DNA from 4 places in the Streptomyces sp. NPDC096040 genome. Region 1 is predicted to be linked to each of the others. Evidence: riboswitches for the same ligand, from Rfam matches in the RefSeq annotation. Region 1 holds a riboswitch; each other region holds the start of a gene.
The links. Region 1 has a riboswitch for cyclic di-AMP ahead of ABTY98_RS13920 (M23 family metallopeptidase). Riboswitches for the same ligand answer to the same signal wherever they lie in the genome.
Positions count from the first base shown of each region.

Region 2: another riboswitch for cyclic di-AMP. It lies ahead of ABTY98_RS19725 (C40 family peptidase); the one in region 1 lies ahead of ABTY98_RS13920 (M23 family metallopeptidase).
Region 3: another riboswitch for cyclic di-AMP. It lies ahead of ABTY98_RS09300 (transglycosylase family protein); the one in region 1 lies ahead of ABTY98_RS13920 (M23 family metallopeptidase).
Region 4: another riboswitch for cyclic di-AMP. It lies ahead of ABTY98_RS30995 (transglycosylase SLT domain-containing protein); the one in region 1 lies ahead of ABTY98_RS13920 (M23 family metallopeptidase).

Region 1 is NZ_JBEOTA010000009.1:69,787-74,808, reverse strand. It holds gene ABTY98_RS13935 (TetR/AcrR family transcriptional regulator) at 1-133, shown strand, start outside; gene ABTY98_RS13930 (SGNH/GDSL hydrolase family protein) at 178-963, opposite strand; partial or broken gene ABTY98_RS13925 (DUF6250 domain-containing protein) at 1,052-1,812, opposite strand; gene ABTY98_RS13920 (M23 family metallopeptidase) at 2,021-2,962, opposite strand; cyclic di-AMP (ydaO/yuaA leader) riboswitch at 2,965-3,128, opposite strand; gene ABTY98_RS13915 (alpha-galactosidase) at 3,442-5,022, opposite strand, start outside.
Region 2 is NZ_JBEOTA010000013.1:157,600-162,621, reverse strand. It holds gene ABTY98_RS19735 (ATP-dependent Clp protease proteolytic subunit) at 112-747, shown strand; gene ABTY98_RS19730 (hypothetical protein) at 755-1,063, shown strand; cyclic di-AMP (ydaO/yuaA leader) riboswitch at 1,426-1,607, shown strand; gene ABTY98_RS19725 (C40 family peptidase) at 1,611-2,084, shown strand; gene ABTY98_RS19720 (ATP-binding protein) at 2,118-2,576, opposite strand; gene ABTY98_RS19715 (helix-turn-helix domain-containing protein) at 2,789-3,649, shown strand; gene ABTY98_RS19710 (DUF397 domain-containing protein) at 3,659-3,886, shown strand; gene ABTY98_RS19705 (8-amino-7-oxononanoate synthase) at 3,946-5,022, opposite strand, start outside.
Region 3 is NZ_JBEOTA010000006.1:63,914-68,935, forward strand. It holds gene ABTY98_RS09290 (FtsB family cell division protein) at 1-32, opposite strand, end outside; gene eno (phosphopyruvate hydratase) at 157-1,452, opposite strand; gene ABTY98_RS09300 (transglycosylase family protein) at 1,819-2,502, opposite strand; cyclic di-AMP (ydaO/yuaA leader) riboswitch at 2,506-2,677, opposite strand; gene ABTY98_RS09305 (transglycosylase family protein) at 2,872-3,885, opposite strand; gene ABTY98_RS09310 (cytochrome P450 family protein) at 4,101-5,022, opposite strand, start outside.
Region 4 is NZ_JBEOTA010000026.1:63,242-68,263, forward strand. It holds gene ABTY98_RS30980 (FAD-dependent oxidoreductase) at 1-801, shown strand, start outside; gene ABTY98_RS30985 (hypothetical protein) at 1,101-1,562, opposite strand; gene ABTY98_RS30990 (HAD family hydrolase) at 1,708-2,514, shown strand; gene ABTY98_RS30995 (transglycosylase SLT domain-containing protein) at 2,524-3,009, opposite strand; cyclic di-AMP (ydaO/yuaA leader) riboswitch at 3,013-3,210, opposite strand; gene ABTY98_RS31000 (polyprenyl synthetase family protein) at 4,781-5,022, shown strand, end outside.

The DNA.
Region 1 (5,022 bases):
GCGGCTGACCGCCCTGCTCGACGGGCTCGCGGTCCAGCTCACCTCGTACCCGGGTGCCCTGCCCCGCTCCCGGGCGCAGGAGTGGGTCGACGAGGCGCTGGCGCGCGAACTGGGGCTGCCCGAGGAGCAGTAAGGGGCGGCCCGCGAGGTTGCCGCCCCTTACACACTCTCGCCGCCTCAAGCCACGGAAGCGATCCGCATCTTGATGTCGTCCGGGGAGAGCGCTCCCTTGGCCGTCGCGTGGTCACCCGACGACTCACCGCGCAGCCGCCGCCCGATCCACGGCACCAGGTACTCGCGGGCCCAGTGCACGTCGTCGCGGCGGACCTCCAGGGTGCCGCGAGGCGGCAGCGGCGGCCACGGCTGGTCCGGGTCGGCCGGCACCTCGACGCCGAGCACCTGACCGGCCCGCAGGGCCACGCGCGTGTGCCCCTCGGGAGAGAGGTGCAGCCGGTCGCCGTCCCAGGCCCGCCGGTCCTGCACGGTCTTCAGGGACCACAGGTCGAGGACCGGGCAGCCGTACCGGTCGGCGACGGCCCGGACATGCCCGTTGTAGGTGGCGATCTTGCCGCGCAGATGCTTGAGGACGGGCACGCCACGGGTGTCGAAGCCGGTGGTCACCAGTACCATGCCGGCGGCTTCGGTCAGTTGGGCCACGGCCCGCTCGAACCGCTCGGCCACCTCGTCGGGGTCGGTGCCGGGGCGGATGATGTCGTTGCCGCCCGCGCAGAAGGAGACCAGGTCCGGGGCGAGCTCCAGGGCCTGCGGCACCTGGTCCGCCACGATCTGGTCGAGCAGTTTCCCGCGTACCGCGAGGTTGGTGTACTCGAAGTCGCCCTCGGGCCGCCGGTCCGACAGCAGTACCGCGAACCGGTCGGCCCAGCCGACGAACGCCCCGTCGGGGCCGGGGTCGCCGACACCCTCGGTGAAGCTGTCCCCCACCGCCACGTACGACCCGATCACTGATGCCTTGTCACTCTTCGAATCGTCTGCCACATCGGACCATGATTCACCTTCGACTGTGACCTACGCGACCGTAATAAGGGGTTGACTAGCGGTGAGATAAGACACTTCTAAATACTTCACCAAGGTTGGAATAAGGCCCTGACCAGCGACGTTGAGGTGATGATCGCCAGACGTCGAAGTCGCTGAACCTGAAGTGACTCCAGGTGGCACGGAAGGCGAAGTACCCACGCGTGCAGGGGCTCCAGGTCGGTGTGGTGGAACACCGGTCGGCCGTTGTTCCACCATTGCACAGCCGCGCCGTCGGAGACGATTCGCACACGGTTGGGCCGGTTCGCGACCAGGAGCGGTTCGGTGTGGTCGTGGACCAGCGGCCGTACGCCGGGCTCGCCGACGTAACGGCGGAGCCCGGTCGTGGTGCTGTAGTCGGCGCCGTAGCCGGCGTAGTACGTCTTCAGGTAGTCGTACTCGGCGAGCACGCCACCGCGCGGGATGGACGAAGAGGTCGTGAGGGGAACGGACGTCGGTGGCGTTCCAGAAGTTGTCGAGGTCAGAGACTCGGTCGTTGGCGCCGCCCGCCGACACCGGTGTGGCGGTGTACTCCAGGACGTACGGCCCCTCCAGACGGTGGCGCCGGCGGGCACGTCGACCTCCAGGATCCCGTGCGAGGCGGCGACGGTGCCGGCCTGCTCCAGTTCCACGAACCACTGGCCGAGGCCGTGGCGGAAGTCGTCGTGGGCGATCAGCCGGGCGATGCCGGGGCGCGGCGCTCGCATGCCAAGCGGGTACGAAGCCCGCGAGGGCGGCTCCGGCGGCCAGGGCTCCGAAGCCTCGGCGGGTGGTCGTCATACGGCGGGTTCCTTCCGTCGGGGCGCGAGTGAGGGCGAGCGCATGAGCGGAAAGCGCTTGGACCCGGCGGGATCGCTGTGCCGCCGCCCCGCCTTCGCTGTCGACGACCCGAGCACTCCTGCCACGAGAAAGCAACGCGCCGAAGGCCGGACCCGGGGATCGGGGGTCCGGCCTTCGGAGTGCGTGTCAGATCGGTGAAGGCGCCTGGTCAGCCGACGGCGAGGCCCTTCGAACGGAGGTAGGCGACCGGGTCGACGTCCGAGCCGTAGTCGGGGGTGGTCCGGATCTCGAAGTGGAGGTGCGGGCCGGTCACGTTGCCGGTGGCACCGGAGAGGCCGATCTGCTTGCCCGCGGTCACGGTCTGGCCGACCGAGACGGAGAGCGCGGAGAGGTGGCCGTACTGCGCGTAGTAGCCGTCGGCGAGCCTGATGACGACCTGGTTGCCGTAGGAACCGCCCCAGCCGGCCGTGACGACCGTGCCCGCGCCGACGGCCTTGACCGGGGTGCCGGTCGGGACGACGAAGTCGACACCGGCGTGGTAACCGCTGGACCACATGCTGCCGGCCACGTGGTAGCCGGTGCCGACCGTGGCACCGGTGACCGGGAGGGTGAAGCCGGAGGCCGTCGTTGTCGACGTGCCCGAGGGGAAGGCCGAGTTCGAGGACGACGACGAGGACGAGGAGGGGGTGGACGACCGCGAGTGGGACCGCGTCTCGGATCGGGAGTCCGAGTTCGGGGTCCGTGTCGTCGTCGTGTGACGGCCGCTGAGGGTGAGCTTGAGACCGGGGTGGATCAGCGAGGGGTTGTCGCCGATGGCCTGCCAGTTGTCGGCGTAGAGCCGGTGCCAGCCGCCGTCGACGTTCTGCTCGCGGGCGATCTTCGAGAGATAGTCGCCGGGCACCACCGTGTAGGTGTGGTGTGTGGAATTCTCGGTGGCGGACTTCTGAACGGCGGCCTTCCGTACAGCCGTCTTCTCGATGGTCGGAAGCGACTGCGTGGCCTTTTCGGAAACGGACTGCGCGGTGGCCGCGTGGGCGCCGGTGGCCCCCATGAGCGGCAGAGCCAGCGCGGCGCCACCGGTTCCGGCGACGGCCATGGAGCGGGTGAAACGCTGGGTCTTGGGGCGGCGGTGCTTACCCTTCGCGGGCATGACGCATTCCCCTCCGGCGCCCGCGAGGTGAGCTGTCGGGTCCGGGCTGGAGCTGCCCGGCACACGCGGGAAGACGTGGCTGCACCCCTAGCCGTCCCGGGAACCGGAACAGGCGGTCATACCTGGTGGGTCCCCCGCTCCTGCCGTGCACGGGTGAGTGTGTGTGGGGACTCCGGGCGGTGGCAGGGTTCGGCGTTCCGCCCGGATGCGTGGCGAACGTAAGCGAGCAAGACGCACCCGGACAAGCCACCGGTTCCGCCTGTCCGAGTTTCGCTTGATCCGTTACGGGAATTCCCGGTCACCCTCCGTGTATTCCGGCTTTCCTCGCTTTCCTGATCCCCTTGAAAAGCACGGTAATTACGTGGACATGACGCGCGACGGACGGTCACGAATATGGCGCTCCTCACGCACGTCACGTCACGCCACGTCCCTCTATTCCAGGGCGAGTTGCAATGAAGGGGCCAATTCGGACAGAAGACTCAGATGCGGCGCAGCCGGAGAACTGCCGCATCCAGGTCGCCATGCAGCTCTGTGCGCAGCCCGTGATGCAACAGAACAGCACCTCGGTGCACTTCGCCCGTTTCGCGGCATTCATACGACGCTGTCGGGTCGAGCTCCTGCAGTCGCAGTGCCGGCATCGGCTCGCCGTAGCTCTGCGCCTGGAGCCAGGTGAGGACCACGGTCTCGTCGCCGAGCGTGTACTGCACCGCGCTGAGCCCGCCGGTCGGCGGCCGCAGCCGGAACTGGTCGCCGCGCTGCACCAGGGGCCGGATGTCCTTGTAGAGCTTCACCCAGCGGCCGGCCTCGGCGAGCTCTTCCTCGGTCCACTGCGAGAGGTCGCCGCCGACGCCGAGCGCCCCCGCCATGGAGCTGACGAAGCGGAAACGCAGCGAGCTGACCCGGCCGTTGAGCTGATGGTTCGGGCTGTCGGTGACCCAGGCGGACATCACCCGGGCGGGATGGATCTGGCTGAAGCCGTGCTGGATGGCGAGCCGGTCCAGCGGGTCGGTGTTGTCGGAGGTCCACACCTCGTCGGTGCGGCTCATGATGCCGAGGTCGATCCGGCCGCCACCGCCGGAGCAGGACTCGATGGCGACGTTCGGGTGCGCTGCCCGGAGCCGGTCGAGCAGGGCGTACAGCCCGCGGACGTGGTCGACCCACAGGCGCTGCGGATACGGCTCGCCGGGCCAGCCCGCGTCGGTGAAGCAGCGGTTGAAGTCCCACTTGACGTAGTCGATCGGGGCGCTGGACAGCAGGGTGTCCAGCTGTCCCCAGAGGTACTCCTGGACGTCCTCGCGGGCGAGGTTGAGGACGAGCTGATTGCGTAGTTCCGTCCGCTTCCGTCCCTGCTGGTACTGGACCCAGTCGGGGTGCGCGCGGTACAGGTCGCTGTCCGCGTTGACCATCTCGGGTTCGACCCAGATGCCGAACTGCATGCCGAGGGCGTGCACATAGTCCGCGAGGGGCTTGAGCCCCTTCGGGAAGCGGTCGGGGTTGGGCGTCCAGTCGCCGAGGCCCGCGCGGTCGCTGGTGCGGGCGCCGAACCAGCCGTCGTCGACCACGAACAGTTCGACGCCGATCGCGGCGGCCCGCCGGGCGAGGGTGGCCTGCTGCTCCTCGGAGATGTCGAAGGTGGTGGCCTCCCAGGAGTTGAACAGCACCGGCCGGTCCCGGTCTGCGTCCGGGATGATGTACGCCCGCTGGTAGGCGTGCCAGGCGCGGCTCGCCCCGCCGAAGCCGCCGTCGGTCCACAGGCCCGCGAAGACCGGGCTGGTGTACGACTCGCCCTCCGCCAGCATCAGCAGGCCGGAGTCGTCGTAACCGGCGCCGCCGGTGATCTGCACCCGCGCGTCGGGGAGTTGGGCGACGGCGATCCGCCAGGAGCCGGACCAGCCGAGGGCACAGCCCCAGACCTCGCCACGCTCCTCGGTGGCGTCGGTGTCGAGGGCGACCCAGGGCAGGTGCTGGTGGCCGGTGTGGCCGCGGCGGCTGCCGATGACCTTCTCGCCGTAGGTGAGCGGAGCGCTGGTGAGGCGGGACTCGGCGGCCCAGCGGCCGTG
Region 2 (5,022 bases), on a different contig from region 1:
CGGCGAGAGCGGAATCCCCACGCAATGCCCTCGCCAGGATCTGTACGTCCTGTACATTTTGTAGTGAGAGTCCGGCCGCTGAGACGCCTCAGCCGCGAGGAGGGGTACGCCATGACCCGACCGTCCGCCCGCTACGTCCTGCCCGAGTTCACCGAACGCACCAGCGCCGGGCAGCGCACTCTTGATCCGTACTCGAAGCTGCTGGAGGAGCGGATCGTCTTCCTCGGCACGCCCGTCGACGAGACCTCGGCCAACGATGTGATGGCGCAGTTCATGTACCTGGAGCACGCGGCGCCTGAGCGGGACATCTCGCTGTACATCAACTCTCCGGGCGGTTCGTTCAGCGCGATGGCCGCGATCTACGACACGGTCCAGTACGTCGGCTGTGACGTGGAGACGATCTGCCTGGGGCAGGCCGGCGCGTCGGCCGCGGTGCTGCTCGCGGCGGGCACACCCGGCAAGCGGTCCGTGCTGCCGGGTGCGCGCATCGTGCTCCAGCAGCCGTCGCTGCCGGAACCGGTACAGGGCCAGCCGAGTGATCTGGTCATCCAGGCGGCGGAGTTGGACCGGATCCGCGCGCTGCTCGAAGAGATGCTCGTCCGGCACACCGGGCGCACGCCGGACCAAGTCCACCAGGACCTGGAGCGGGATCTGGTCCTGGACGCGCAAGCGGCGCTGGCGTACGGGCTGGTGGACCGGGTCGTGCCCAGCCACAGGACCTCCCTCGGTCTGCCGGACGCGGGGTGAGCGGCCGATGCTGCCACCGGAGCTTCCGCCGCTGCCCGCGCTGACCCGCGCCGAGGGCGAGTTGATCGACCGTTACCTGGACGTGGTCGATCTGCTGGGCCGTATCAACCCGGCGCAGAACGAGGACACCTATCGTGGGCTGCGCGCCGCGCAGGCGCTGGTGCGCGCGGCGTCCGAGCTGCGCGACGCACTGGCCCTGATGCACCGACGGGGTGAGACGGAGCTCCACGGGGACACGCTGGCAAGGGCATTGCGGGTACTCGACGGTGAGCGCCGGACCGCCCGCGTCGCACTCCCGCCCGACTGCGTACGGTGACGCACGCGGAAGTCCGGTGCGACACGTCCACCGGCCGACCGGACCGGAGTCGAAACGACCCAAAGGGGTTACCGCCGTTCGGCGGAGGTTGGCGTGGTTTTACCTGACCGCCGAGGTCGCTCGACGTGCGCGCCCGGAGGTGCCCGCGGAAGGCTTCGGCGCAGGTCCGGGGCTACGCAGGGCAGTTGACGGATAATCGAACACAACACTGTCCACCCGAACGGGTGGGTGGTGAGTAAACCCACAAATCCCCGATTCCGTTGGGATTTTCGGACAGGCGTGAGTGAAGATCCCTGTCGACGACAAGCCCCCGCTACAACGGCGGGGCGGTCCGGGCGGACGCCGAGTCCTGCCGCCGCCTGGATGACCGGTCGACGGAAGTGGATCGGCAGGAGTGGAGGACCCAAGCACGACGGGTCGCCGGAACGGTCGCACCATGACCGGGCCGAGCAGCCCTTGGGGTGAAGCCGCGGCAACGCGGCCGGGCAACTTCGCCAGCCCGAATCCGACAGGTCATCCTTCACAGGCGGCTGACGAAGGGTTGCGCATGACTGCGCTCAATCGTGTTCCGTCGTTGATGGCGCGGGCCGGCACGGCCTCGGCGCTCACCATCGCCGCCGTGGGTGGCTCCATCGTGATCCCGGGTGTCGCCTCCGACGCCTCGGCCGCCACGATAGCGACGAAGGCACTTCAGATCGCTGCCTCGAAAAAGGGCTCGCCCTACAGGTGGGGCGCCACCGGGCCGAACCGGTTCGACTGCTCCGGGCTCACGCTGTACTCGTTCAAGAAAGCGGGCAAGAAGCTCCCGCGTACGGCGGCCCAGCAGTACAACAAGACCCGTCACATCTCGGCCGGCAACCGCAAGGCCGGGGACCTGGTCTTCTTCCACTCGGGTTCCAGCGTGTACCACGTCGGCATCTACGCCGGGAAGGGAAGGATCTGGCACGCCCCGAAGACCGGGGACGTGGTGAAGCTCCAGAAGATCTGGACGCGGAGCGTCTGGTACGGCCGGGTCAGCTGACCCCGCCGAGAGTCGGCCGGCAGGAGCTCAGGGCTACGGTTCCTGCTGGCCGGCCACGGTGACCGTGCCGGCCGGTACTGCCCAGGGCAGCTCGATGAAGACGGTCTTGCCGCCCTCCCGGGTGGGGCGCACCCGGAGCTTGCCGCCGCACTCCGCGGTGAGCCAGCGGATGATGACCATGCCGCGCCCGTTGTCCTGCTGCACCGCGGCGGGGAGTCTCTTGGGGAAGCGCGGATGGCTGTCCGTGACGCCGATGCGCAGGTGTTCGTCGCGGTGGAGGACGAGGTCCACCGTGAAGGTGGGTGACTGCCCGAAGGTGTGCTGCACCGCGTTGGTGGCGAGCTCGGAGACAATGAGGCGGATGGTGTCCGCGGTCTCCGTCTCCGGTGGCAGCCCCCATTCCGCGAGGGTGCCCAGCACATAGGAGCGGGCCGCGGAGACCGAGGCGGGATCGCTCGGCAGAGTGACGGATGCTTCCAGGTGGTCTGCCATGGCGACGTCGTCCCTTTCCCACGGGACCGGAGCCCGACACGGCGCGGATGGTTCGAGTACGGTCCCGGACTGGTGCTTCTTCGTCAGACTGCCATTACCAGGGCGGTCAGGGGAGCGATCCACCAAGATATGCATATATCTGTCGCTCGATGCGGTGAACTCTGCGACCTCAGAGCGTATTTGGGCGGCTCGGAAGGAGTAAGGAGTAGCCCATGCAGAACGGTCCCGCGGTACGCCGCCGGAAACTGGGCGCCGAACTGCGCACGCTGCGCACCGGCGCCGGCCTCACGAGCGGCGAGGCCGCTCGTCTGGTGGGCTGGCATCAGTCGAAAGTGAGCCGGATCGAGACCGGCGCCAGCGGTGTGAAACCGGCCGATGTGCGGTTACTCCTCGACGCCTACGGCGTGGTCGAGGGGCAACTGCGGGAGTTGCTGCTGGTGTTGGCGGGGTCGGAGGACACCGCCGGGCGGCACCACTGGTGGCATGCCTATCGCGGGGTGCTGCCGCCCACCTACCGGGATTTCATCAGTCTGGAGTCGCAGGCCAGCGCGATGCGCACGCTGGAGACCTCGGTCGTACCGGGGCTGCTGCAGACCCCCGAGTACGCGCGTGCCGTGACCCGGGCGGCCGTGGACGGGCTCGACGACGAGGCGCTGGACGCCCTGGTGAAGGTGCGTCTGGCCAGGCAGGACGTGCTGCGAAACCGTCCGCCGCTGGAACTGAGCGCGGTCCTTGACGAGGCGGTGCTGCGCCGGGAGGTCGGCGGCCCGGGCGTGATGGCCAGACAGCTGGAGCGGCTGGTGGAGGCGGCCCGGTTGCCCCAGGTACGGCTCCAGGTGCTGCCGTTCTCGGCCGGAGCCCATATCGGCATCACCGGTCCTTTCGTAATCTTCTCATTTCCGAGCACTTCTGATCTGGATGTGGTTGTTGTCGACCAGTTGACGAGTAGCCTCTACCTCGAACGGAAAGAAGACCTCCAGGCGTACGCGGAGGCCTTCAACACCCTTCAGATCCACGCCCTTTCGACCGAGGACTCGTTGGATTACATCGCCGGGATAGGTGACGGCGCGTAAGGAGGCACCATGACTGCACTGCCTCGGAACGTACCTTCAAGTGCTGATCTGCACGGACTGCGGTGGCTGCGCAGCAGCTACAGCACCGGAGCGAACAACTGTGTGGAGACGGCACGGCCGCACTCCGGTCCGCTGACCGGACTGCTCGCCGTGCGCGACTCCAAGGATCCGGCCGGACCCGCGCTGCTCTTCTCCCCCGGGAGCTGGGCGGGCTTCGTGTCGGCGCTCACCGGCTGATCAGCCCGTAACCGACTCCGTATCCGCATATGGGCAAGGCCCGGCCGTGTCACGCCGACTCATGGTCGTGTCTCGCCGATCACCTGTACAGCGCGTTCGATCTCGGCCCCGGAGAGGTCCGCACGGGCGGTCAGCCTGAGCCGTGAGATGCCGTCCGGCACGGAAGGCGGACGGAAACAGCCCACGGCCAGGCCTGCCGTACGGCAGTCGGCCGCCCACCGCACGGCCCCCTCCGGGGACGGTGCCCGCACGGAGACCACCGCGGCGTCCGGACGTACCGCTTCCAGACCCGCGGCGGTCAGCCGTGCGTGCAGTTCCGCGGCGACCTCGCGGGCCCGCACCGCTCGTTCCGGCTCGCGGCGCAGCAGCCGTAGCGCCGCCAGGGCCGCGCCCGCGGCGGCCGGGGCCAGGCCGGTGTCGAAGATGAAGGTCCGGGCCGCGTTCACCAGATGGTCGATCACCCGGGTCGGGCCGAGCACGGCCCCGCCCTGGCTGCCCAGCGACTTGGAGAGGGTCGCCGTGACGACCACGTCGTCGGCGCCGCGGAGCCCGGCCGCGTACGGCGCGCCCCGCCCGCCGTCCCCGAGGACCCCGAGCCCGTGGGCGTCGTCCACGAGCAGCCCGGCGCCGCGCTCCCGGCATGCCTCGGCCAGTGCGGCGAGCGGTGCCGCGTCGCCGTCCACCGAGAACACCGAGTCGGAGACCACGACCGCGGGTCCCTCATGGGTGCCGAGCGCCTTGCGTACGGCGTCCGGGTCGGCGTGTCCGACGACCTGGGTGGCGCCCCGGGCCAGCCGGCAGCCGTCGATCAGGGAGGCGTGGTTGAGGGCGTCGGAGACGATCAGGGAGCCGTGCGGGCCGAGGGTGGTGACGGCGGCGAGGTTGGCGGCATAGCCGGAGGAGAAGACCAGGGCCGCCTCGGACCCGCAGAATTCGGCCAGCTCGCGCTCCAGCTCGGTGTGGAGTTCCGTGGTGCCGGTCACCAGCCGGGAGCCGGTGGAGCCGCCGCCCCAGGTCCGGGCCGCCCCGGCCGCGCCCTCGGCGACCTCCGGGTGGTGGGCGAGGCCCAGGTAGTCGTTGCTCGCCAGGTCCAGCAGCGGGGAGTCGGCGGGGCGGGGGCGCAGGGTCCGTACCAG
Region 3 (5,022 bases), on a different contig from region 1:
GTGGAGAACCGGTCCCGGTCCTTCGCGGCCATGTCCCCGCCTCCCGTTCACACGCGCGTACGTCCCCGCACACGGTACGGGACCGGTACGGGGACGTACGTACGACTGGCTAAGGCTTGACCCCGTAAGGGTCAGCCCGGTCAGCCCTTGCTGTGCCTACTGGTCCGCAGAGCGGAACCGCGGGAAGGCGCTGCGGCCGGCGTACACCGCGGCGTCGTCGAGGATCTCCTCGATGCGCAGCAGCTGGTTGTACTTGGCGACGCGCTCCGAGCGGGCCGGGGCACCGGTCTTGATCTGGCCGCAGTTGGTGGCGACGGCGAGGTCGGCGATGGTGACGTCCTCGGTCTCGCCGGAGCGGTGGGACATCATGCACTTGAAGCCGTTGCGCTGGGCAAGCTCGACGGCGTCCAGGGTCTCGGTGAGCGAGCCGATCTGGTTCACCTTGACGAGCAGCGCGTTGGCGGCGCCGTCCTCGATGCCGCGGGCCAGGCGCTCCGGGTTGGTGACGAAGAGGTCGTCGCCGACGATCTGGACCTTGTCGCCGAGCTTGTCGGTGAGGACCTTCCAGCCGGCCCAGTCGTCCTCGAACAGCGGGTCCTCGATGGAGACCAGCGGGTACGCGGAGACGAGCTCCTCGTAGTACTCGGTCATCTCGGCGGCCGAGCGGGACTTGCCCTCGAACTCGTACTTGCCGTCCTTGTAGAACTCGGACGCGGCGACGTCGAGCGCCAGCGCGATCTGCTCGCCCGGGACGTATCCGGCCTGCTTGATCGCCTCGAGGATGAGGTCGAGGGCCGCGCGGTTGGACTCCAGGTTCGGGGCGAAGCCGCCCTCGTCGCCGAGGCCGGTGGACAGGCCCTTGTTCTTCAGGACCTTCTTCAGGGTGTGGTAGACCTCGGCACCCCAGCGCAGCGCCTCGGAGAACGACTCCGCGCCGATCGGGGCGATCATGAACTCCTGGATGTCCACGTTGGAGTCCGCGTGCGAGCCGCCGTTGAGGATGTTCATCATCGGCACCGGCAGCAGGTGCGCGTTGGGGCCGCCCAGGTAGCGGAACAGCGGCAGGTCGCTGGCCTCGGAGGCGGCGTGGGCGACGGCGAGGGAGACGCCGAGGATGGCGTTGGCGCCGAGCGAGCCCTTGTTGTCGGTGGCGTCCAGGTCGAACATGGCCTGGTCGATCAGGCGCTGCTCGGTGGCGTCGTAGCCGACCAGCTCCGGGCCGATCTGCTCGATCACGGCGAGGACGGCCTTCTCGACGCCCTTGCCCAGGTAGCGGTTGGGGTCACCGTCGCGGAGCTCGATGGCCTCGAAGGCGCCCGTGGAGGCGCCGGACGGGACGGCGGCACGACCCGTGCTGCCGTCGTCGAGGCCGACCTCGACCTCGACCGTGGGGTTGCCTCGGGAGTCCAGGATTTCCCGGGCTACGACGACGTCGATGGACGGCACGAGCATCTCCTTCTTGGGATGTGACGCTGGTTGTGCGGGCGCACGCGGGCCTTGTCGGCCCTTGCTCAGCCTTGCGACTAGAGCCTAACCGTCCCGGGGCCGTCAGCCGGCCGACCGACCGGCCCGTGGACACACAGACGGTACTCATTGTTCACGCGCGGAACAAAGGGGGGCCCGATGAAGAACGGAAGAAGAGCGGGTCAAGAAGAGGACGGCAAAGAGAAACCCCGCCCCGGTGCGTACGGGGGAAAACGCACCGGAGCGGGGGCTCGTGGGGGGACGGGGGTGGCCCTCACGTGCTCCTCACTGTGAGGAGCACGGCTGTGCGGGCGCTGTGGTTCAGCTGGCGCCCGCCTATTACTTCGCGGGCGCTTACTTCAGGTGCAGCTGCTGACCCGGGTAGATGAAGTCGGCGTCGTCGACGATGTCCTTGTTCAGCTTGAACAGCGCCTGCCAGCCGCCCTTGACCTTGTGCTTCTCGGCGATCGAGCTGAGCGTGTCGCCCTTGACGACCTTGTACTCGCCGTCGCCCTTCTTGACCTTCTTGCCGGTCGGGGTGGTGACGGTCTTCTTGGCGGCCGGACGCTCGGCGGAGCGGGAGGCGGCCTGGGTGTCGGTCGTACGGCTGCTGGCGCCGCTGTTCGACGAGCTGGAGCTGGAGGACGAGCTGCTGCCGGTGTAGGCGGCGCTGGACAGGCCCGTGCCGCAGACCGGCCAGGCGCCCTTGCCCTGCGCGGCGAGGACCTTCTCGGCGATCTCGATCTGCTGCGCCTTGCCGGCCTGGTTGGCCTGCGCGGCGTACTGGGTGCCGCCGTACGCGGCCCAGGTGGAGGCGGAGAACTGCAGACCGCCGTAGTAGCCGTTGCCGGTGTTGATGGCCCAGTTGCCGCCGGACTCGCACTGGGCGACGGCGTCCCACTCGGAGGCGGTGGCGGCGGAGGCGGTGCCGGACGCCATCAGCGGGGCGGCGATGGCGACACCGGTCACGCCGGCGAGCGCGGCGGCGCGGGTGGCCTTGGACGGACGACGGTGCTTGCCCTTGCCGGAAAACAGCATGGTGGATCCCCTCACCGACGCCTGCGAGGTGAGCTGTCGGGTTCGGGCCGGTTGAGTTGCCCTGCCGCGCACCTCGCGGTGCGCGGCTTCACCCCGAGCCGGACACGGCAGCCTCAACTACCGGTCCCGGCACTTACCTTGGGTCCCCCGCTCCTGCCTACGGCGCTTGACGCGACGACTGTTCCCGGGCAGTCGCTGGCAGGACTCGGCGTTGCGACGGCCGGGGCTCGTGGTGACGAGCGGCCTTGACCGTAAACAGGCGATCAGGTGAATTTCAAAGATGATCAGGGCTTCTGAGACTCATCCCACACTTTCACCAAACCGGACATTTGACTTCTAAGTGGGGCGGTTCGAGAGCGCCAACTCCCGCTAGTCTTCGTCCGTTTCAGTGCCGAGCTTCAGGGTCTGACCGGGGGCGATGTGGTTCGGGTCGGTGCCGATGTCGGCCTTGTTGGCGGCATAGAGCGCGCGCCATCCTCCGTCGAGGTCAAGGGAGTCGGCGATGGAGGCGAGGGTGTCGCCGTCCCGGACGGCGTAGGTGCCGGCGTCACGGGAGGCGTGACGGCCGGAAGAAGTCGCACTCTGACCGTTTGTCACGTTTTCGTCCGCCGAGCCGCCGCGATGCTTGCCGCCGCCACTCACGGCTCCCGTGTCGACCAGGCTCCAAGAGCCGCCGGTCTGCCATGAATCGTCCGACTCATCGGCTTCGGACGCGACGACGGGGTTCTCGCTCGCCTTCGAGGTGCCGGAGCCGTTGGATCCCGACTTGTCCGCCTTGGTGGAGTCGGCAGGGGCGCCCGTACCCGAGTCCTCACTCGCGCTCGGGGACGGGGTGGCGGAGCCGGCTCCGGAGTTCGCGGCACCCGAGGAGGAGTTGGACGAGCCGGAATCAGATGAACCGGATGAATCAGATGAAGAGGACGAATCTGACAACCCGGAGGACGAGTCGGAGGAGCCCGACGTGTTGTCCGATCCGTCGAGGCCCGTGTCGACGTTCACCGAGGCGTCGTCCGAGGAGAGCCCGGCGAGCAGGGCACAGGTCCGCCAGGGCTTGGTGCCCTGGTCGGCGAGGATCTTCTCGGCGACGGCGATCTGCTGTGAACGGCTCGCCTGGTCCGGCGTGGTGGCGTACTCCTGGCCGCCGTACTGGTCCCAGTCGTCCTGGGACATCTGCAGGCCGCCGTAGTAGCCGGTGCCGGTGTCCATGCTCCAGGAGCCGCCGCTCTCGCACTCGGCCACCCGGTCCCAGGTGCTGCCGTCGGCCGCGTTGGCGCTCGCCGCCCCGAGGAGCGGGATGGCGATGGCGGAGCCGGTCACGCCGGCCGCGACGAGGATGGCCGGAGCCTGACGGGGGCGACGGTGACGACCGTTCCCGGAGAGCATGCGGAAACCTTTCGAGCGACAGCGGTGACCGGCGACGGGTCCCGCCGGGGCGTCGCACTGATGGGTGAACGTATAGGCAGACGATCACTTGTCACAAGTTAATGCCGCGCAGATCACGTGAAGATCACAGACTTGAACACTGGTCATCTTTGCCGGTGGGAGGCCGGAGGGAGGCGTGCCGGTGGCGGATGCCGTGGTGGGTGCCGGTGGTGGGCTCATCGGCCGTCGGGAGTGAACTCCACGGGGAGCGTGCGCAGTCCGCGCATGATGAGCCCGCCGCGCCAGCGCAACTCGCTCTCCGCCACCGCGAGTCGCAGGTCGGGGAGACGGCCGAGGAGGGTGGCGAGCGCGGTCTGTCCTTCCAGGCGGGCGAGCGGGGCGCCCAGGCAGTAGTGGATGCCGTGGCCGTATCCGAGGTGCTGGTTGTCCCGGCGTGCGAGGTCGAGCGTGTCCGGCTCGGCGAACCGCTCCGGGTCCCGGTCCGCGGCGGCGAGTACGACGAGGACCGGGTCGCCTGGCGCGATGCGCTGCCCGCCGATGCCGAGCGGCTCGGTGGCGAACCGCCAGGTGGCCAGCTCCACCGGCCCGTCGTAGCGCAGCAGTTCCTCGACACCGGTCTCCAGCAGCCCGCGTTCGCCGGCGGCGAGGGAGTCCTGGAGGCGGCGGCGCTGTGCCGGGTGGGTGAGCAGGGCGTACGTCCCGTTGCCGATGAGGTTGACCGTGGTCTCGAAGCCGGCGAACAGGAGGATGAAAGCCATGGCGGCGGCCTCGTTCTCGGTGAGGTGCTCGCCTTCGTCGGAGGCCCGGATGAGCCCGGAGATGAGGTCCTCACCGGGGGCGGGCTCGGCGGACAGCGCCTCCCGCTTCCGGTGGATCAGCTCGGCCAGATATCCCCGCATCTTCTTCACGGACCGCGCGACCCCGCCTCGCGGCCCTCCCCCGTGTCGGATCATCATCCCCGCCCAGTCCCGGAAGTCGTCCTGGTCCTCACGGGGGACGCCCAGCAGGTCGCAGATGGCGTAGATGGGCAGCGGGAAGGCGAACTCATGGATGAGGTCGGCCTCGCCCCGGTCCGCGAACCCGTCGATGAGCCGGTCGGTCAGCTCCTGCACCCGGGGCGCGAACTCGGCGACCCGG
Region 4 (5,022 bases), on a different contig from region 1:
GCCCGCGCGATCGTCGTCGCCACCGGCCTGTCGGGACTCGCTCATCTCCCCGCGGTGCTCGCGAAAACGGCGGCGGACGGGCCCACGAGCCCCGTCTCACACAGCTCTCAGCACCACGACCTGACCCGCTTCTCCGGCAAGGAACTGATCGTCGTCGGTGCCGGACAGTCCGCGCTGGAGACGGCGGCTCTCGCGGCCGAGGCGGGCGCCCAGGTGCGGGTGGTCTCACGCGGGCGCGGCAAGGTCACCTTCGGCGCCCCGCCCTGGGACCAGCCCCGGCTGCGCCCGGAGTCCCCGTTCGGCCGGGCCTGGTCGCTGTGGGCGCTCAGCTACTACCCGCACCCCTACCGCTACCTCCCCGCGCGGACCCGCCACTACCTGGTCCGCCGGGTGCTCGGCCCGCTCGGCGCCTGGTGGCTGCGCGACCGCTTCGAGGGCAAGGTCCAGGTCCACGAGGTCGCCGGCGTGACCGGCGCCGACACCTCCGACGGCGCCCCGGTCCTCACCGTCCGCACCCACGACGGCCGTACCGACCGGCTCACCGCCGACCATGTCGTCGCCGCCACCGGCTACCGCGTGGACACCGCGGCGATGGACTTCCTCGGCCCCGAGCTGCGCACCCGCGTCGCAGTCAGCCGCGGCGCCCCGAAACTGGGCGCCGGATACGTCTCCTCCGTGCCCGGCCTGTACTTCACCGGCCTGCCCGCGGCGGCGTCGTACGGCCCGGTGATGCGGTTCGTGTGCGGTACGGAGTTCGCCTCGCCGCGCCTGGCCAAACACCTGGCGGCTGCCCACGCCTGACGCCCGCCTCGCCCACCGCTCGCGGATCCGGCCCCGCCCACCCGCACTCGGGGCCAGGCGGCAGCCACCCCTGGATCCGCGCCGACACCCACCTCCGGGGGCGGGGCCTGTCACCCCGCCCCCAGGGCCCGCCTGCCACCCCGCCCTCGGGGCCGGCCCGCCACCCCGCCCCGGGGCTACGCGGCCTCGGCCGCAGCTGCCAGGTCAGGAACTCCTCGATCGTCTCGGGCGGATTGGCCGCTTCCGTGGCCTCGGCCTCCGATCCCGGGCAGTACATGTAAGACCACCACCGGCAGCGGTCACCCGAGGACCTTCTCGATGCGGCCCCCGCCGTGCGGATCATGTGCCAGCCGTATGCACGGGTCGGCGAAGTGCAGCCCCAACGGCTCGCGCCCCGCGTCCAGTTCGGCGTTCTCGCCGTACCCGTCGAACCAGAGTCCGAGCCGCCGGACCTCCTCGGTGGACAGCACGCCGCCGACCGGGTCCTCGGGACAGTTGCCGAGCATCTCGAAGCCGCCGAGGATCCAACGCCCGTAGTTCCAGCGCGCCTCGCCGGGTCCGCCGGGTCCCGTTCGGCCTCGTACTGGCTCTCGGTGTTGCAGCCGGCCGCCACGTACGGTCTGAGCTCGCCGTCGTCGACACGCCGGATGCGGAACGACGGCGTAGATCTCCGGCCGCAGCGCCCGGGGAAACCGCTCCAGCACCTCGGACGCCGATTCCAGCAGACGCGCGCGGGAGTCTCCCGGTCCAACCGTCACCATGGCCGCCCCCGTCCGATCGGTGCCATCAACCCACCGCCAACGTAACGCGGCCCACTGACAAGGCCCCATCACTGAGGCAGCGGGCGCCACTTGAGGCCGAAACGCACAGTGAGTCTCAGGGGCGTGCTGTCCGTATTCTCTGATCATGGTCGCACCCACCCCGTACTCACTGATCGCCACCGACCTGGACGGCACGCTGCTGCGCACCGACGACACCCTGTCGGAACGGTCGCTCGCCGCGCTCGCGCGGGCCGGCCGGGCCGGCGCCCGGCATCTCGTCGTGACCGGGCGCCCCGCGCCGAGAGTGCGCCCCCTCCTGGACGACCTCGGCTGCACGGGACTCGCGGTCTGCGGCCAGGGAGCGCAGGTGTACGACGCCGGCACAGCCCGGCTGCTGTGGTCGGTCACCCTGGACCGGGAGCTGGCGGAGACCGCCCTCGGCAAGATCGAGGCCGAGGTCGGACAGGTGTACGCGGCGGTCGACCAGGACGGCGTGGACGGGCTCACGCTCATCGAGCCGGGCTATCTGATGCCGCACCCCACGCTGCCCGCGCTGCGCGTCGGCCGGCGCGACGACCTGTGGTGCGCGCCCATCAGCAAGGTGCTGCTACGGCACCACACCCTGTCCGATGACGAGCTGGCGGCGACCGCGCGCTCGGTGGTGGGGTCGCTGGCGACGGTCACCATGTCGGGGCCGGGGACCGTCGAGCTCCAGCCGTGCGGGGTGACCAAGGCGACCGGGCTCGCGCTGGCCGCCGACCATCTGGGGCTGAGCCGCGAACAGGCCGTCGCCTTCGGGGACATGCCCAACGACATCCCCATGTTCGACTGGGCGTCCTACGGGGTGGCGATGGCCAACGCCCATCCCGAACTCAAGACGGTGGCCGACGAGATCACCTTGTCGAACGAGGACGACGGCATCGCCGTCGTCCTCGAAAGACTCTTCCGCTGACGGCGCCGGTCAGTACGCGCCGTGCACGTTGTCGATCGAGCCGTACCGCGCGGCGGCGTAGTTGCAGGCGGCGGTGATGTTCGCGACCGGGTCGTATATGTCGAACGACGTGCCGGCCACGTGGTACGCGCTGAACGTCGGGTCGATCACCTGGAGCAGCCCCTTGGACGGGATGCCGGCGGCCGCGTTGGAGTCCCAGAGGTTGATGGCCCGCGGGTTGCCGGAGGACTCACGGATCACGTTGCGGTAGATGCCGTTGTAGCTGCCCGGGATCTTCTTTTCAGCCATGATCGCGAGCGACTCGCGGATCCAGCCGTCGAGGTTGTTCGGGTACCCGGCGAGCGTCGTCGAGGCCGTCGAGGTGGAGGTGGCGGCGGAGGCGGTGGTCGCCCCGATGAGCGGGAGGGCGAGAACGGCGGCGCCGGTGCCGGCGATGGCAAGCGTGCGGACGACGCGGTTACGGCGGGGACGGCGGTGCTGATCGGCAGCAGACATGGCGAAGTTCCTCTCCGTCGCCTACGAGGTGAGCTGTCGGGTTCGGGCGCGGGGAGTGCCCGGCCGCACCGCCCGAAGGCGAGGCGACTTCACCCCTAGCCGTTCCGGTACGACGTCCGTCGTTGACGTCGGCCGCCCGGTCCCGCGACTTACCTGGATCCCCCGCTCCTGCCGTGCGAATGGACTCGTCGATGGGTCACGACGGGCGGCGGCAGGATTCGGCGTCCGCCCGGCGAGCGGGAACGTATGCGAGAGCACATGTCCGGAACAAGTGCTGGATTCACACAACACACCGATTGACCTTGATCTGAGTCGTATGGGGTACTTGATCCTTTGCGGCTGCCAAGCCTCAACTCGCCCACAGGAAACGGAAAGAAAGGTTCGTCCTGGCTTTTACGGCCTCCCGACCAACGTGACCCACTTCACGAAGTGGCAATCGCGGCAAATCCGACATAGGCGATTCGTGAAATCCGTTTTTCCGGGCATCGATGGAAAAGCGTTCGGCCGTCATTCGTGCGGATTGCCCTAATTGGGGTAAGCGGAGTGGTGTGCATCACAGGCGATTTCGGGTATTGCCCGAATTGTCTAATTCGGCGGAATTCCGGCTCGGTAGGCGAACCGGCGGGCCCGACCGGGTGCGGGTCGGCAGTGGGCGCTGCTCGTCCAGTCCATCTGTTCAGATGGTTCATCCGGTCGTGTGCATCTCCGGCGCGCCCCTCGTGAACTCCGTACGGTCCGGGTACGCGCGCGTGCCGCTGATCGAGCGCGGCGCCGGAAGGTCGGCGCCCGACGGCTACGTCCGTTCGGATTCCTCGACGGCGACGGGTCGGCCAAGTCCGCGGAGCAGGCGTGGAATTCAAGTGCGTGGGCCCCGGCGGGCGTACATGATTCCGGTCACGTTGGGGGAGGGATGGGCGGGCCCGCCGACCCGGCGGCGGGCGAGGCGGCAGTCCACGCGCGCGTGTCCACCGTGAGAGGGGAACCTCCGCCGCCCCACACGTCGTTGTCATAGCGGCCGTCCGTGGAGTAGGCCACGGCGACCGCTTTGAGCGGCTCGGGTGCGAGGGTCGTCACCCGGAGCGAGATGCAGCCGTCCCGGGGGATGTCGGCCGCTCGACGGTCGCGGGGCCTGCCGGCCGGCCGAGGCATGTCCATGACCCATCGGGCACGGTCGGCGCCGGCGGCCGCGCGGGCCCGTCCGGTCGGTGAGCTCGGCGGGGGAGGTCTTCGAGCGGCGCGGGGGCGGTCTCGTCCGTCCGTGGGCACCACGCCCGTGGGAACGACGTTCGGACGGCGAAGGGGATGAAGGGGGGTGCGGAGGTCGTCGTGCGTGGTCTTGTAGGGGACGGATGTACGGGTACGGATCGACTCGATCTGAACCCCGTCGGCTTTGACGGGCCGCGGAGGGGGTACCTCCGGGCAGGTGACGTCGGTCGGAGAAGACATGGCCGTCCGTGGTCGGGGCTCTGTGGGACGGCCCGCCGTCCGACCCGGTGACGGCGCTGGTCCGGGACGCGGTTCGCCCTCCGGCCCGGGACACGACTTGAGCCCCGGTTCGGGACAACTGGCGGTACTTCCTGTTAAGTCATTGGATGTCAGGTCGTATCGGCTGATCAAAAACATACCGGTCGTGATCCGATAGTGCCCGGGGTGTAACGATGGGCGCCCTCGGTGATCGAAACCTGACCGGATACGCTGACTTGAGTGATGGCAGCGACCTATCGACAAACCGTGTAATCGCCAGTGGACACCAGCAGACAGGAGACCCCTCGTGACCGTCGGGCCGTTCGGGCTGAGCGTGCGGGACCAGGCTCTGGAAGCCGATGTCCAGGCCGGATTGACGGCTGTCGAGGAGGGCTTGCTAGAAGCCACCAAAAGTGAGGTCCCCTTCATCACGGAGGCCGCGCAGCACCTCGTGCGGGCCGGCGGGAAGCGGTTCCGGCCGCTGCTGGTGATGCTGGCCGCGCAGTTCGGTGACCCGTACGCGCCGGGCGTCGTGCCGTCGGCCGTGGT